One region of the Rhizobium sp. WCS2018Hpa-16 genome, then DNA from elsewhere that is predicted to be linked to it. Evidence: riboswitches for the same ligand, from Rfam matches in the RefSeq annotation. Region 1 holds a riboswitch; the other holds the start of a gene.
What was found. A riboswitch is a leader RNA that binds a small molecule or an ion and turns the genes downstream of it on or off. The one in region 1 is predicted to bind thiamine pyrophosphate.

Region 2: linked by a shared signal. The riboswitch ahead of thiC (phosphomethylpyrimidine synthase ThiC) and the one ahead of RQI55_RS13315 (hydroxyethylthiazole kinase) in region 1 are both predicted to bind thiamine pyrophosphate.

The regions. Positions count from the first base shown of each region.
Region 1 covers NZ_JAVTIX010000003.1:466,500-473,852, reverse strand. Annotated here, with positions in the region: gene RQI55_RS13330 (Xaa-Pro peptidase family protein) at 1-949, shown strand, start outside; gene RQI55_RS13325 (telomere resolvase) at 1,026-2,363, shown strand; gene iolG (inositol 2-dehydrogenase) at 2,485-3,477, shown strand; TPP riboswitch at 3,557-3,660, shown strand; gene RQI55_RS13315 (hydroxyethylthiazole kinase) at 3,726-4,463, shown strand; gene thiE (thiamine phosphate synthase) at 4,450-5,109, shown strand; gene thiD (bifunctional hydroxymethylpyrimidine kinase/phosphomethylpyrimidine kinase) at 5,106-5,906, shown strand; gene RQI55_RS13300 (Lrp/AsnC family transcriptional regulator) at 5,909-6,370, opposite strand; gene alr (alanine racemase) at 6,496-7,353, shown strand, end outside.
Region 2 covers NZ_JAVTIX010000004.1:15,540-22,892, reverse strand. Annotated here, with positions in the region: gene RQI55_RS14215 (acyl-CoA dehydrogenase family protein) at 1-991, opposite strand, end outside; gene RQI55_RS14210 (acyl carrier protein) at 991-1,242, opposite strand; TPP riboswitch at 1,410-1,521, shown strand; gene thiC (phosphomethylpyrimidine synthase ThiC) at 1,626-3,449, shown strand; gene thiO (glycine oxidase ThiO) at 3,451-4,446, shown strand; gene thiS (sulfur carrier protein ThiS) at 4,415-4,612, shown strand; gene RQI55_RS14190 (thiazole synthase) at 4,616-5,389, shown strand; gene RQI55_RS14185 (P1 family peptidase) at 5,433-6,446, shown strand; gene RQI55_RS14180 (winged helix-turn-helix domain-containing protein) at 6,443-6,808, shown strand; gene modC (molybdenum ABC transporter ATP-binding protein) at 6,802-7,353, opposite strand, start outside.

The DNA of each region.
Region 1 (7,353 bases):
GCTGCATTACATCGTGCCGGGATTTGAAAAAAGCCGCGTCGATACGCTGCCTCACATCGCGGGTGACATTCACGTCTGGCAGGAAGAGGAAGCCCCTGCGGCGCTCGTTGCCTCGCTGGTTGGTGCGCGTGGGCTTGTTGCGCTGGATGATGCGCTGCCGCTGTTCATTTATCACAGCCTTGCCCGAGAGTTGGGGCCTGAACGGCTTGTAGACGGCAGCCCGTTGATCAGCGGCTTGCGGATCCGAAAATCAGCGGCTGAAATCGCCATCATTCAGTATGCAATGGATCTGACGATTGAGGTGCAGAAGCGCGCCCACGGCATGATGAATCCGGGCATTCGAGCGTCGGATGTCATCCGGTTCATTGATGAACAGCATGTTGAGCTTGGTGGCGAAGGCGGCTCCTATTTTTGCATCGTATCCTTCGGCTCAGCCACCTCTCTGCCCCATGGTGCAGAGGGCGACCAGATTTTGAGCGCGGGCGATGTCATTCTGGTTGATACGGGAACCCGTATCGATGGCTATCACTCTGATATTACCCGCACCTATATGCTCGACCAACCGACAGCGGAATTTGCAAAGGCCTGGGCAATAGAGCGGGAGGCGCAGCAGGCGGTTTTCGATGCCGCACAGCTTGGCGCGCCATGCAGCGACCTGGATGATGCCGCACGCCGCGTGATGGCGAGCCACGGCCTTGGGCCGGACTACAAGCTGCCCGGCCTTCCGCATCGCGCCGGCCACGGGCTTGGCTTGGAAATTCACGAAGCGCCATATATTGTGCGCGGAAACGCCATGCCGCTTGCCCCGGGAATGTGCTTCTCCAACGAACCGATGCTGGTTTATCCCGACCGGTTCGGCATTCGGCTTGAAGACCACATCTACATGAGCAGCGAAGGCGCGAAATGGTTCACGCGAGCTGCGACTTCGCCAACGCAGCCATTTTCCTGATTGACCATTAACTGTGCGTTACTTGCATCTATAATATATATGCTTTTTAAACACGAATCATATTGTGGAGCTATCAATGTCCGCTGCCGAAAAAAGGAAAACAAAAACACCTGTTCTGGTGGATCGGATCGCGGAATTTGTCGAGAATATCCAGGCCACACGAAATGCCGATGGCACCTTCGACACCAAGAAAATCAGCGCGCTCTGGAATGAAGAAGTGCGCTTCCACTTCGACAATGGCCGAACAGAGAAGACGCTCGAACTCTATATCGTAAAATATAGATATGCGCTGAAAGACGCCTTTGGCCCGAAGACGACGCCGCTGGCGATCTGCAACATGAAAAAGCTTCGTGAGCGCCTCGACACCTATATCAAGACCGCTGAATATCCCGTGCGTGGTGTGGCACATTCCATTAGGGAAAAACTTGAGCGGGCCGAATACAGCATGGTGGGACGCAAGCCCCGTTTTCTGTTGCGCGTCTCGGACTTCATTGATGCTACGAATGGCGTGACGACAAAGGCGGAGATGCAGGCGCTGTGGGATGCCGAGATGGCGTCCATGGGCGATAAGGCGCAGGCCACGGTCATTTCCTACATCACCAAATACCGAAATGCGCTGCGCGAAGCCTTTGGCGAAGAGCACCCCATGCTGCGCATCGCCGCCGGAACGCCGCAGCTCTATGATGAAGCGCGCAAGATCAAAATGGCGAAGATCGCCAACAAGCATGGCTCGCTGATCACGTTTGAGAACTATGCCGAGGTGATGCGGCGCTGTCGGCGCTACCTGCAATCCTCAGATATCATGACGGTCGCAATCGGCCTGATGGGCACCACAGGTCGGCGTCCCTATGAGGTCTTCACCCAGGCAGAATTAACGCCAGCACCCTACGGCAAGGGCGTTTCGAAATGGAGCGTGCTGTTCAACGGTCAGGCCAAGACGAAGCAGGGCGAAGGCACCAAGTTTGGCGTGACCTATGAAATTCCGGTGCTGGAACAATCCCGCATCGTTCTTGATGCCTACAGCCGCCTGCGCGAAAGCAGCGACGGAAAATCCTGGCTTGGGCTGAATGTGGACGATTTTACTGCCGAGGTGCGCCTGCCACTGCGCGATGCGGTGATCGCCAAATTCGAGGATATTTGGCCCAAGGAAGAGCCGCCGAAGCCTTACGGTCTGCGCCATCTTTATGCCGAAATAGCCTATCGTAATTTTGCGCCGCCCAGCGTGACCAAGAACAGCTATTTCGCCGCCATCCTTGGCCACAACAACAATGATCTCGAAACATCGCTGTCTTACATGACCTACACATTTCCCGAGGATGCGGCGCAATCGAAGGTGCGTGCCGAGCGTGTTGCGGAGCGCACCATCCAGCAGATGATTGAGGTGAACCGTATCCCAGGCATGCCGCAGGCTTGAGGCCATAACCCACGCCTTGACACCGACAAAATGCCGCTCTAGCAAGTTGGAACATATATTCCAAAATAGCTAGGGTTCGCATGTGCGTTCCATAAGCAGGCAACAGGATCGGGAGGATACGATGGTAACGAGATTGGCTTTGCTGGGTGCAGGTCGCATCGGAAAAGTGCACGCAAAGGCGATTGCCTCTGACGCCAGAGCAAAACTGGTAGCTGTCGTGGATGCTTTCCCCGAGGCCGCGCAGGCGATTGCGAATGAAAGCGGCTGCGAAATCAGCACCATCGATGCGGTTCTCGCCAACCCCGATATCGATGCCGTCATCATCTGCACGCCCACCAACACCCACGCCGATCTGATCGAGCGTTTCGCCCGCGCTGGCAAGGCAATCTTCTGCGAAAAGCCTATCGATCTGGATGTCGCCCGCGCAGCCGCCTGCATCGAGGTTGTCAAGGAAACCGGCGCGAAGATCATGCTCGGCTTCAACCGCCGTTTCGACCCGCATTTCCGCGCCGTGCGCAAGGCCATCGATGACGGCCAGATCGGCGATGTGGAGATGGTGACAATTGTTAGCCGTGACCCCGGCGCGCCACCACCTGAATATATCAAGGTCTCCGGCGGCATTTTCCGCGACATGACGATCCATGACTTCGATATTGCCCGCTTCCTGCTTGGCGAAGAAATCGTCAGCGTGTTTGCAACAGGCTCCGTTCTGGTGGACCCGAGAATCGGTGAACTCGGCGATTACGATAGCGCCAGCATCATCCTGACAACGGCAAGCGGACGCCAGGCCAGCATTTCAAACTCGCGCCGTGCGACATACGGTTATGATCAGCGGATCGAAGTGCACGGCTCGCTCGGCTCGGTCGCCGCTGAAAACCAGCGCCCCGTCTCCATCGAAGTGGCCACGAAAGATGGCTACACCCGCCCGGCGCTGCATGATTTCTTCATGACGCGCTATACGGAAGCCTATGCGGCAGAAATCAAGGCCTTCATCGATTCGGTCGAGAATGATGTAGCACCTTCCCCCTCTGCCCATGATGGATTAATCGCTCTGAAACTGGCAGATGCCGCACTGAAATCGGCTCGCGAGAAAGTGCTCGTCCAGATCGTCTAATACGCGCAAAGAAGACGGAGGCTATCTGCCTCCGTTTTTTAATTGTCGTTGACACCCAACACAAAAAACGACAGTTTCCAGACATTCCGAGGGGAGCATCTTAACGATGCTGAGATGGCGCTGAGCCGGACCCTTGAACCTGATCCGGGTCATGCCGGCGTAGGAACGGAACAGTCGCCACTGGCAATGCTTTTCTTTTCTCCGCTCGACCTGGATCTCCGTGATGATGCATCTGGAGATGATAGAGCATGGCGAGTTATCCAACGGCACAAACAGCCGCAGAGCTTCTGGTGCGGGTGCGACAACGACGACCGCGTGTCCATTGCCTGATGAACACCGTGGTGCAGAAGTTCACCGCAGATGGCATCACCGCCATTGGCGGCATTCCGTCCATGACATCGTCCGAAGAAGAAATCGAAAGCTTTGTTTCCAAGGTTGATGCTCTGACGATCAATCTGGGCACACTGGATGCGGCGCGCCGCAGCGTCATTCGCATTGCGGTTGGGATCGCAAACGAACACGGAAAGCCATGGATCATCGATCCAGTGCACTGCGACTACTCGCCATCCCGACTGGACTTTGCGCACGAACTGATTGGACTTCAGCCCACCATCGTGCGCGGCAATGCGGCTGAAATGGCCGTGATCGGTGATGTCGGCAAGGCGCTGCGCATTCAGACCGGGCCGGAAGACCTGCTGCGGGACGACCTCAGAAAGATCAAAGTTCAGAACGGCCACAAGTGGATGGCAAAGGTGACAGGCACCGGATGCCTATCCGGCGGTGTCATCGCGGCATTCATGGCGGTGGAGATTGATGCGATGCTGGCGGCAGCAGCAGCGCTTGTCGTAACAGGTGTCTCGGCAGAACTCGCTGCCCTGCATGCCCGTGGCCCCGGCACATTCGAGGCCGCATTTCTGGACGCGCTGAACGCCGTCACCGAGCAAGATATCTTGTCCCATGCGAGGATTGACCATGATGAAGATTGATTACCGGCTGAATGCGCTGGTCGATGCGTCGCTATGTGACATTGCACCATTGCCGGAACTGGCGGCGGTCGCAGCGCTGCACGGCGCAACAATCATTCAGTATCGCGACAAGCATGGCTCGACGCGGCATATGATCGAACAGGCGACGCTCATTCGAGAGGCGCTTGGCGCAACGGGCGTGCCCCTTGTGATCAATGACCGTGTGGATGTGGCGCTGGCATGCGGGGCAGATGGTGTGCATCTGGGCGCGGATGACATGGACGCCCATATGGCTCGGCGCCTTTTGGGTGACAATGCTATCATCGGCATGACCGTCAAGAACATGGAGGATGCAAAACGCGTCGCCGGTTCCCCGGCTGACTATGCTTGTATTGGCGGTGTTTTCGAGACCGTTTCCAAGGTCAATCCCGATGCGCCGGTGGGACTTGAGGGCTTCAGGCAGTTGCGCGCGCAGCTGAAACGCGACCGGGGCCATATGCCAGTGGGTGCCATCGCAGGCATCTCGCTGGAGACTTTGCCGGGTGTGATCGAGGCTGGTGCCGACGGCGTTGCTGTCATCTCCGCCCTGTTCCGCGCGGTTGATATTGCCGGTGCCACACAAGCTTTCCGCCATGCGGTGGATGCGGCTCTGGAGGCGCGCCAATGACAGCGATTGCCTTGACAATTGCCGGTTCCGACAGCGGTGGCGGTGCAGGAATACAGGCAGACCTGAAGACGTTTTCTGCCTTGGGTGTATACGGTGCCAGCGTCATCACCGCCATTACCGCCCAGAACACGCGGGGCGTGACGGCTGTTGAAGACGTCTCGACAAGGATGATCGGCGCGCAAATGGATGCCGTTTTCTCCGACATCAACATCGGTGCGGTCAAGATCGGCATGGTATCGCGGATTGAGACGATTGAGACCATCGCCGCTGGTCTCCGCAGCATCGACAAGCCCATCGTGCTCGACCCGGTGATGGTTGCGACATCGGGTGATCGACTGTTGCAGGAAGACGCTATCGAGACGCTGCGCAGCAGATTGCTGCCGCTGGCATGGCTTGCGACACCGAACCTGCCGGAAGCAGCCCTTCTCAGTGGCCAGCCGATGGCGGAAAACAACAAAGACATGGTGCGCCAGGCAGAGGCGATCTTGAAGACCGGCGCTCGCGCTGTTCTGGTGAAAGGTGGCCATGGCACGGGCTGCGATAGCGTCGATCTGCTGGTGGATGGTAACGAGGTGCAGGAATTCTCCATGCCACGCATTCAAACGCGCAACGACCACGGCACCGGCTGCACGCTGGCGGCTGCCATTACCGCACATCTGGCGCTTGGCAATACGCTGGCGGAGGCTGTTGGGCTCTCAAAAGAATATCTCCACGGTGCGCTGGCTGCAGGACAGAAGCTGAAAATTGGCGGTGGGCACGGGCCGGTGCATCACTTTTATCGCTGGTGGCATGCCTGAATTCAGCCCCTTGGCTTAGGGCTGGCCAGTGCGTTGCGAATGGCGAAGCTGGAATGAATGCGCGAAACGCCGGGCAGTTTCGAAAGTACGTCTTTGTGAACCCTCTCGAAATCACCGGCTGTTTCGACCTCGACCCGTAGGAAATAATCAGAGCCGCCGGTCATCAGATAGCACTCACGTATCTCGGGGTATTTACGAACGGCGCTTTCGAACCGATTGAGAAAATCTTCCGTCTGCCGGTCAAGCGTGATCTGGACAATCACCGAGATGGCTTCGCCGCCAGCCGCACTGCCCGTCAGTGCCGTATAGCCTCTGATAACCCCTTCCCTCTCCAGAATATCAACCCGCCGCAGACAGGCGGAAGCCGATAGCCCAACCTCTGCGGCAAGCTTGGCATTGCTGATGCGGGCGTTCAACCTCAGCACTCTGATGATATGGCGATCGGTAGCGTCCAAAGCTGACATGAAATCATTCCGTTCTGTCGCTGAATATTGCGCGAAATCAAATATCTTCGAACGATCCGCGCATCAAATTGCAGAAATTCGATGATCGTTGCAATACCATCTTGTAAAATAACAAGGGAACGATGATGGACATGACGATCAGTCGCCAAACGGCGAGTGGCGGTGCCAGCGGTTATCTGACCATAGATCTGGGCGCGCTTCGCGACAATTATCTAACCCTATGTCGGCTCGCTCCGAATGCGATGACCAGCGCGGTCGTCAAGGCCGATGCCTATGGTCTGGGTGCCGACGTCGTTGCCCCCGTTCTGTACGATGCGGGTTGCCGCCACTTCTTCGTCGCCCACATCGATGAGGGAATTTCGCTGCGCAGGCGCATTGCGGGTGATGCTGATATCTACGTTTTGAACGGGCTTCAGCCCGGCAACGAGACATGCTGCGCGGCCATGTCACTCACACCCGTCATCAACTCGCTGGAGCAACTGGCGCAGTGGACTGCCCATGCGAAGTCCCTTGGAAAGACGCTGCCTGCCACCCTTCAGTTTGATACCGGCATGTCCCGGCTTGGAATGGCGCCGTCTGAAGTCGAAGCGCTGAAGAATGCTCCCGAACTGCTGGATGGCATCGCGATCACCTTCATCATGAGCCATCTGGCCTGCGCAGACGAGCCTGAGAATGCCGCCAACGGCGCGCAACTGGCCGCGATGCGCAAGACGGCGCAGATGTTTCCTGATGTGCCGGTGTGTTTTGCAAACTCCGGTGGCGCGTTCCTCGGCGCTGACTTCCACAACGCCCTCATGCGCCCGGGCATCGCGCTTTATGGCGGCGCGCCTTCGACACTGAGGCCGAACCCGATGAAGCCTGTCGTGCGGCTGGACGTTGCGGTTGTGCAGACACGCACGGTGCCTGCCGATACCCTCGTTGGTTATGGCGGCACGCTTCGCACAGCCAGCGAAACACGGTTGGCAACGGTAGCTGCGGGCTAT
Region 2 (7,353 bases), on a different contig from region 1:
TGGTTTCGGACGAGCATATCTTCACATTGTTCATGGCGATGGCAAAAGCCATAGACATGAGTGTCTCAGGGTCGTCCTTGGTCTGGTCGTAGGCCTTGAGGCCAGCGATGATGTTCGATTTGACGATTTGCAGCTTGTTGGAAACCTCTGCCAGACGAATGGCACCCGGAGGCGCGACACCAGGCGATTTGCGGGCAGCAGCGCGAACGAAGGCCTGCGCACGGGCAACAGCATCAGCCGCAATGCCGTACCACACACCGCTCCAGAAAAGATGCGATGTAGCCAGCATGGACTGCGCCGCAATTTCGGCAAAGGGTTTCTGGAAAATCTGCTGCGACGGGGCTTGCCCCTTGAACAGAAAGCCATCCGAGCAGGTGCCACGCATGCCGAGCGTGTTCCAGATATGGGTTCTTTCAAGGCTGTACTGGTGCTTCAGGAACACCGTCATCACCTGGTCTGTTGGCGCAGCATCGGCATGGGCCCGAGAGGTGATCAGGATTGCATCGGCTTCGCTGCCGTAGGAAATGACCGTTGCATCTTTCTCAAGACGGCAAACTTCGCCATCCACCTCAATCGCGCAGATCGAGTTGCGCAGATTTCCGCCAATGCCGCCTTCTGTTGTGGCTGAACCCAGCAACAATTGCTCATCGGCCATGCGGCGCATGAAGGCGCTGTGCCATTCACTGTCTTCCCCATGCTCGACAAGGCTCGATGCCTTGATCTGATGCATGGCAAAAATCATTGCTGTCGCGGAGCAGGCCTGCCCCAGCGTGCAGCAGATATCGGTGATTTCGCTTGGGCTTGCGCCTTCGCCGCCCAGATGGACGGGAACCTGAATGCCAAGCAAGCGCTCTTGTCGAAGCGCTGCGATTCCTTCCTTTGGGAAGCGCCCTGCCGCGTCGACATCGTCTGCGTGGCGCGCAGCGATCGCGGCCACGCGCGTTGCTCTAACGGACAGCGTTGCATCGCTTGTGGCCACGGACAGGTCCATCAGGCAGCCTCTTTCCCATCAAGAATGGTTTTAACGGTCGCTTCGATTGCGGAAATGCTGGCGAAAGATTTGCGGTTCAACATGCTGTCTGGAAACTCGATATCAAAAGCATCTTCCAGTCCGAGCATCAGCTGCACCGAGGCAAAGGAAGAAAGTCCCGCAGCGTAAAGATCTGCTTCATCTGCAATTGTATCAACGGGAACAGGAAGTTGGCCGAATTTCGAGAGTATTTCACGAATAGTTGAATTCATTTCAAGTAGTCTCCAGTCGAGTAAGCACGATCATAGCTCAATATCGGAATTACGCTTTAAAAAATAAAATTGGAATAAACGGCTAGGTTAATTTGTCGTGACTAGGTTTGATTTCGGCGCAGGTTTGGTAACGCCTTGACAAATCATGCTCACGGGTTTCTCATTGGCGCATTCACCAGGGGTGTCCCGTCAAGGGGCTGAGATACTGCTACGATGCGCAGTGACCCGTTGAACCTGATCCAGTTCATACTGGCGTAGGGACGGTGCACACGCGCAGACAGCAGCCTGGCTGCTACGGATCACGTCATACATCCGTTTGCCCGTGGTTTTTCGTCTTTCATGCTCGAACTGGGTCTCCAACTCTTTTGCTTTGGAGCCTCACGATGAACATTGTTGCCAAGACCATCACCCCCACAGTCACCACCGGTCCGCTTCCTGCCTCGACCAAGGTTCACAGGGCAGGCGTGCTTTACCCTGATATCCGCGTTCCCATGCGCGAAATTGCCCTTCACCCCACAGCCGGTGAGCCAGCTGTCACGGTCTATGACGCTTCCGGTCCCTACACCGATCCCAAACATAAGCTCGACATCGAGGGTGGTTTGCCGCGCCTTCGCCACGCCTGGGCCGTGGCACGGGGTGACGTGGAGGCCTATGAGGGCAGACACGTCAAACCGGAAGATAACGGCTTTGCCACTGGCGAAAGGCTGACGCCCGAGTTTCCCGTGCGAAACCAGCCGCTGCGGGCGAAAGACGGCAAGGCCGTGACGCAATTGGCCTATGCCCGGGCAGGCATCATCACGCCAGAGATGGAGTTCGTCGCGATCCGCGAAAACCTTGGCCGCGAAGCCGTAAAGGAAAAGCTGGCTCGAGACGGCGAAAGTTTCGGCGCCCATATTCCCGATTACGTGACGCCGGAATTCGTGCGGCAGGAAGTGGCGGCAGGCAGGGCCATCATTCCCGCCAATATCAACCACCCGGAAGCCGAGCCGATGATTATCGGTCGCAATTTCCTCGTCAAGATCAACGCCAATATCGGCAATTCCGCCGTGACGTCATCCATGGCGGATGAGGTCGACAAGATGGTCTGGGCGATCCGTTGGGGTGGCGATACGGTGATGGACCTCTCGACCGGTCGCAATATTCATAACATCCGCGAATGGATCATCCGCAACGCTCCTGTTCCAATTGGAACGGTTCCGCTCTATCAGGCGCTGGAAAAGGTTGGTGGCATTGCCGAAGACCTGACCTGGGAGGTTTTCCGCGATACGCTGATCGAGCAGGCCGAGCAGGGGGTGGATTACTTTACCATCCATGCCGGGGTGAGGTTGCACTACATTCCGCTGACCGTCAACCGCGTGACCGGCATCGTCTCGCGCGGCGGCTCGATCATGGCCAAGTGGTGTCTGCATCACCACAAAGAATCCTTTCTCTACGAGCATTTCGAAGAGATTTGCGACATTTGCCGCGCCTATGATGTGTCCTTCTCGCTGGGTGATGGTCTTCGTCCGGGCTCGATTGCCGATGCCAATGACGCCGCGCAATTTGCCGAGCTGGAAACGCTGGGCGAACTGACGCAGATCGCATGGGCGAAGGATTGTCAGGTGATGATCGAAGGTCCGGGTCATGTGCCGATGCACAAGATCAAGGAAAACATGGATAAGCAGCTGAAGGTCTGCGGAGAAGCGCCCTTCTACACGCTTGGACCGCTGACGACCGATATCGCGCCGGGTTATGACCACATCACGTCAGGCATCGGGGCAGCGATGATCGGCTGGTTCGGCACCGCCATGCTTTGCTATGTTACGCCGAAGGAGCATCTGGGCCTGCCTGATCGTAACGACGTGAAGGTGGGTGTGATTACCTACAAGATTGCCGCCCATGCCGCCGATCTTGCCAAGGGCCATCCTGCGGCCCAGATCCGCGACAATGCGCTGTCTCGCGCGCGGTTTGAATTTCGCTGGGAGGATCAGTTCAACCTGTCGCTGGACCCGGAAACGGCCCGGTCCTTCCATGATGAGACCTTGCCCAAGGAAGCGCATAAGGTTGCGCATTTCTGCTCCATGTGCGGTCCCAAATTCTGTTCGATGCGCATCTCCCATGACATCAGGGCCGAGGCACAGAAGGAAGGGCTGGAGGCCATGGCGGAAAAATTCAAGCAGGGCGGCAGCCTCTATATGCCGCTCGATACGCCCGTTGCCGGTGAGTGAGATGCGTATTCTCGTCAAAGGGGCGGGCGTCATGGGGCTGACGGCCGCTCTGGAAATAGCCAGGCGTGGTCTTTCGGTTGATATCCATGACACCGCAGCGAAGGTGGGGCATGGAGCGTCCTGGTATGCCGGTGGCATGCTGGCGCCCTGGTGCGAGCGGGAAAGCGCCGATGAGGCCGTTGTCCGGCTTGGGTGTTCAGCGCTGGACTGGTGGGATGAGGCAACGCCGGGTCTTGTTGTGCGAAACGGCACGCTGGTCGTAGCCCCCGCACGCGACAAATCGGAGCTTGCCCGGTTTGCCGCGCGCACGAGCCAGCATCGCAGCGTCAACGAGGAGGAGATTGCCGCATTGGAGCCCGATCTTGGCGGGCGCTTCCGCCATGGGCTTTTCTTCGAGCGCGAAGGTCATCTTGATCCAAGGCTGGCCATCGTGGCGTTGCAACAGCGGCTGATGTCGATGGGTGTTGCTTTTCATCTGGGTGGAGACGCCATCGCTGAAACCGGCTTTGACAGGATTGTCGATTGCACGGGCCATGCCAAGCTCGGTTCGCTGGCAAAGCTTCGCGGTGTCAGGGGTGAAATGCTCTATCTTTCCACTCCCGATATCGCGCTTTCCCGGCCCGTGCGTCTGCTGCATCCCCGCATCCCCCTCTATGTCGTGCCGCGTGAGCCGGGGCGTTTCATGGTGGGTGCGACCATGATTGAAACCGAGGATGCCGGGCCGATCTCGGCGCGGTCGATGATGGAGTTTCTCAACGCCGCCTATGCGCTCCATCCCTCGTTCGCGGAAGCCAAGATTGTCGAGACGGGCACCGGCATCCGCCCCGCCTTTCCGGACAATCTGCCGTCCGTCACCCGCAGCGGAAATACGCTGTTCATCAATGGTGCGCACCGCCACGGCTTTCTGCTTTCACCGGCCATGGCCATCCAGGCCGCAAATATTCTCGGAGATAAGGAGGTTTCCCATGAAAATTCTCGTCAATGGGCAAGAGCATGATCTCAGCGCCGACACCCTGTCTCAGCTTCTGGCAAGCCTCGATTATGAAGGCGATTGGCTGGCGACAGCCGTTAATGGCGATCTGGTCCATGCCGAAGACAGGCACGGCTTCCATCTCAAGGATTTCGACCGGATCGAAATTCTCTCACCCATGCAGGGAGGATAAAACATGTTGACGCTTTATGGACGTGAGGTCAGCTCAAGACTGCTTCTGGGCACCGCGCGCTATCCGTCACCTTCGGTTCTGGCGGATGCCGTCCGCGCCAGCCGAACGGATATTCTGACCATTTCGCTGCGCCGGGAAACGGCGGGTGGAAAGACCGGCGGGCAGTTTTTCGAGATGATCCGCGAGCTGGACCGCCTCGTTCTGCCCAACACGGCCGGATGCCATACGGCCAAGGAAGCGGTACTGACGGCGAAAATGGCACGCGAGGTCTTCAAGACGAACTGGATCAAGCTCGAAGTGATCGGCCATCACGATACGCTGCAACCGGATGTCTTCGCCTTGGTCGAGGCGGCGCGCATTCTGGTGGATGACGGGTTTGATGTGTTCCCTTACACCACGGACGATCTCGTCGTGGCCGAAAAGCTTGTTGACGCGGGATGCAAGGTGCTGATGCCATGGTGCGCCCCGATAGGCAGTGCGATGGGACCGCTGAATATCACCGCGCTGCGCTCCATGCGGGCCCATTTTCCAGACGTGCCGATGATTGTGGATGCAGGGCTCGGTCGCCCTTCACATGCAACTGCCGTGATGGAGCTGGGTTACGATGCCGTGCTTCTCAACACGGCGGTGGCGGGTGCCGGAAACCCGGTCATCATGGCTGGTGCATTTGCAAAGGCCGTTGCGGCGGGTCGGGAAGGGTTTCTGTCAGGTCTGCTTGAGCCGCGTGACATGGCTGTTCCATCGACGCCCGTTATTGGAACAGCTGTGTTTTCGTGATGCGTTGACAAGCAGGGCCCAAGGGCGGGATACCGGGAGAACCATGGAGGGCCCGCTCTTGCACAATCTTTTGACTGATATTGATGGCGTGGCCGTTGGTCATGCAACGGATCTTGCTCTGGGATCTGGCGTCACCGCCATTGTCTTCGATGAACCGGCCATTGCATCCGGCTCCATTCTGGGTGGTGCGCCCGGCGGTCGGGATACAGCACTTCTCGATCCTTCTATGACGGTTGAGACCGTGGATGCTTTCGTTCTGTCCGGCGGGTCCGCTTTCGGGCTGGATGCGGCGGGCGGTGTTCAATCCGGATTGCGGGAGCTTGGCCGGGGTTTTGCGGTCGGCCCAACCCGTGTTCCCATCGTGCCGCAAGCCATCCTGATGGATCTTCTGAATGGCGGAAACAAGGATTGGGGTCTGCATTCCCCTTACCGCGACATGGGCTATTCGGCCTTCAAGGCGGCATCAAAGGCGCCCTTTGCGCTCGGCACCATTGGCGCAGGAACCGGCGCGACCACCGCGACGGTCAAGGGTGGATTGGGTTCTGCCAGCGCGGTCACCTCATCCGGCCATAGAATTGCGGCCATCGTCGCCGTCAATGCGCTGGGATCAGCCACTGTTGGAAGCGGCCATCATTTCTGGGCGGCACCTTTTGAGAGGGGTGAGGAGTTTGGCGGGCTTGGCATGCCGCCAGCCTTTACGGATGCCGATGTGGCCATGCAGATCAAAGGCGTGACACTAACCGCCACCACGATTGGCGCTGTGGTGACCGATGCCGTCATCTCAAAAGCGCAGGCGCATCGCCTCTCCATCATGGCCCATACCGGTCTGGCGCGGGCCGTTCTGCCATCGCATCTGTCCAGCGATGGCGACACCATGTTTGCGGCGGCTACAGGCCGCGAGGCCCTGACCGGGCCAGCAGATTTTCTTGAATTGTGCCATCTGGCAACCCTCGTCATGGCGCGCGCCATCGCACGTGGTGTGTTTGAAGCCACGGCACTGCCTCATGACGGTGCGCAAAGATCCTGGAAGGACCGCTTCGGAGCTGATCCAAGATGAGCGAAATGAAGGCTCCACTCAAACCCGTCTTGCGCATCGATTTTCCGCCTGATGACCGGCTCGGACGCGGCAAGATTCAGCTGATGGAACTCATTGTATCAACGGGTTCGATTTCCGCCGCTGGCCGCGCCATGGACATGTCCTACCGCCGTGCGTGGCTGCTGGTGGATGCGCTGAACCACATGTTCCATCAGCCCGTCATCGAATCACAACGGGGCGGCAAGCAGGGCGGTGGCGCGGGGTTGACCCCTTTTGGCGAAGAGCTCTTGGCCCGCTGCCGGGTTATGGAGCAGCGTGTCGTTGAGGCATTGAAAGGTGATATGGAGTGGCTGGAAGCCAATCGCCGCCAGACCCCTCAATAGGGATCGAAGGCCGCCGACTTGACGATGACAAAGATCGGCATCCCGGCTTCAAGCCGCAGCCGTTCCACCGAAAGCTGCGTGATGCGCGACTGGATGATATCGCCGCCGCAATCCGTCTGGACCATGACCATGCCGTCGGATGCGGGCATGATCTCTGCGATGGAGCCTTCCAATATGTTGAGGGCGCTCAGGCCCTCCGGCCTCACAGTTGCCAGCATCACGTCCCGCGCTGGAATGTGAACACGAACTGCCCGGCCAACCTCAGCCCATTGGGTCGGCACCTGCAAGGCCTTGCTGGTGAGGCGAAGGGTTGCAAGACCGTGCTCCCTGTCGAAAGCCTCGATGGTGCCTGAGAGAATGCTGCCAGCTTCGCGGCGCTCAAGGTGGGTGCTGAAGGCCGGGCGGGAAAGAATGGCTGCGGCGGGACCATTGATCTCCACCTGCCCGTTCTTCAGCACGACAATCCGGTCTGCCAGACGCGAGACTTCGTTGATGGAATGGCTGACATAGATGATCGGGATTTTCATTTCGTCCCGCAATCGCTC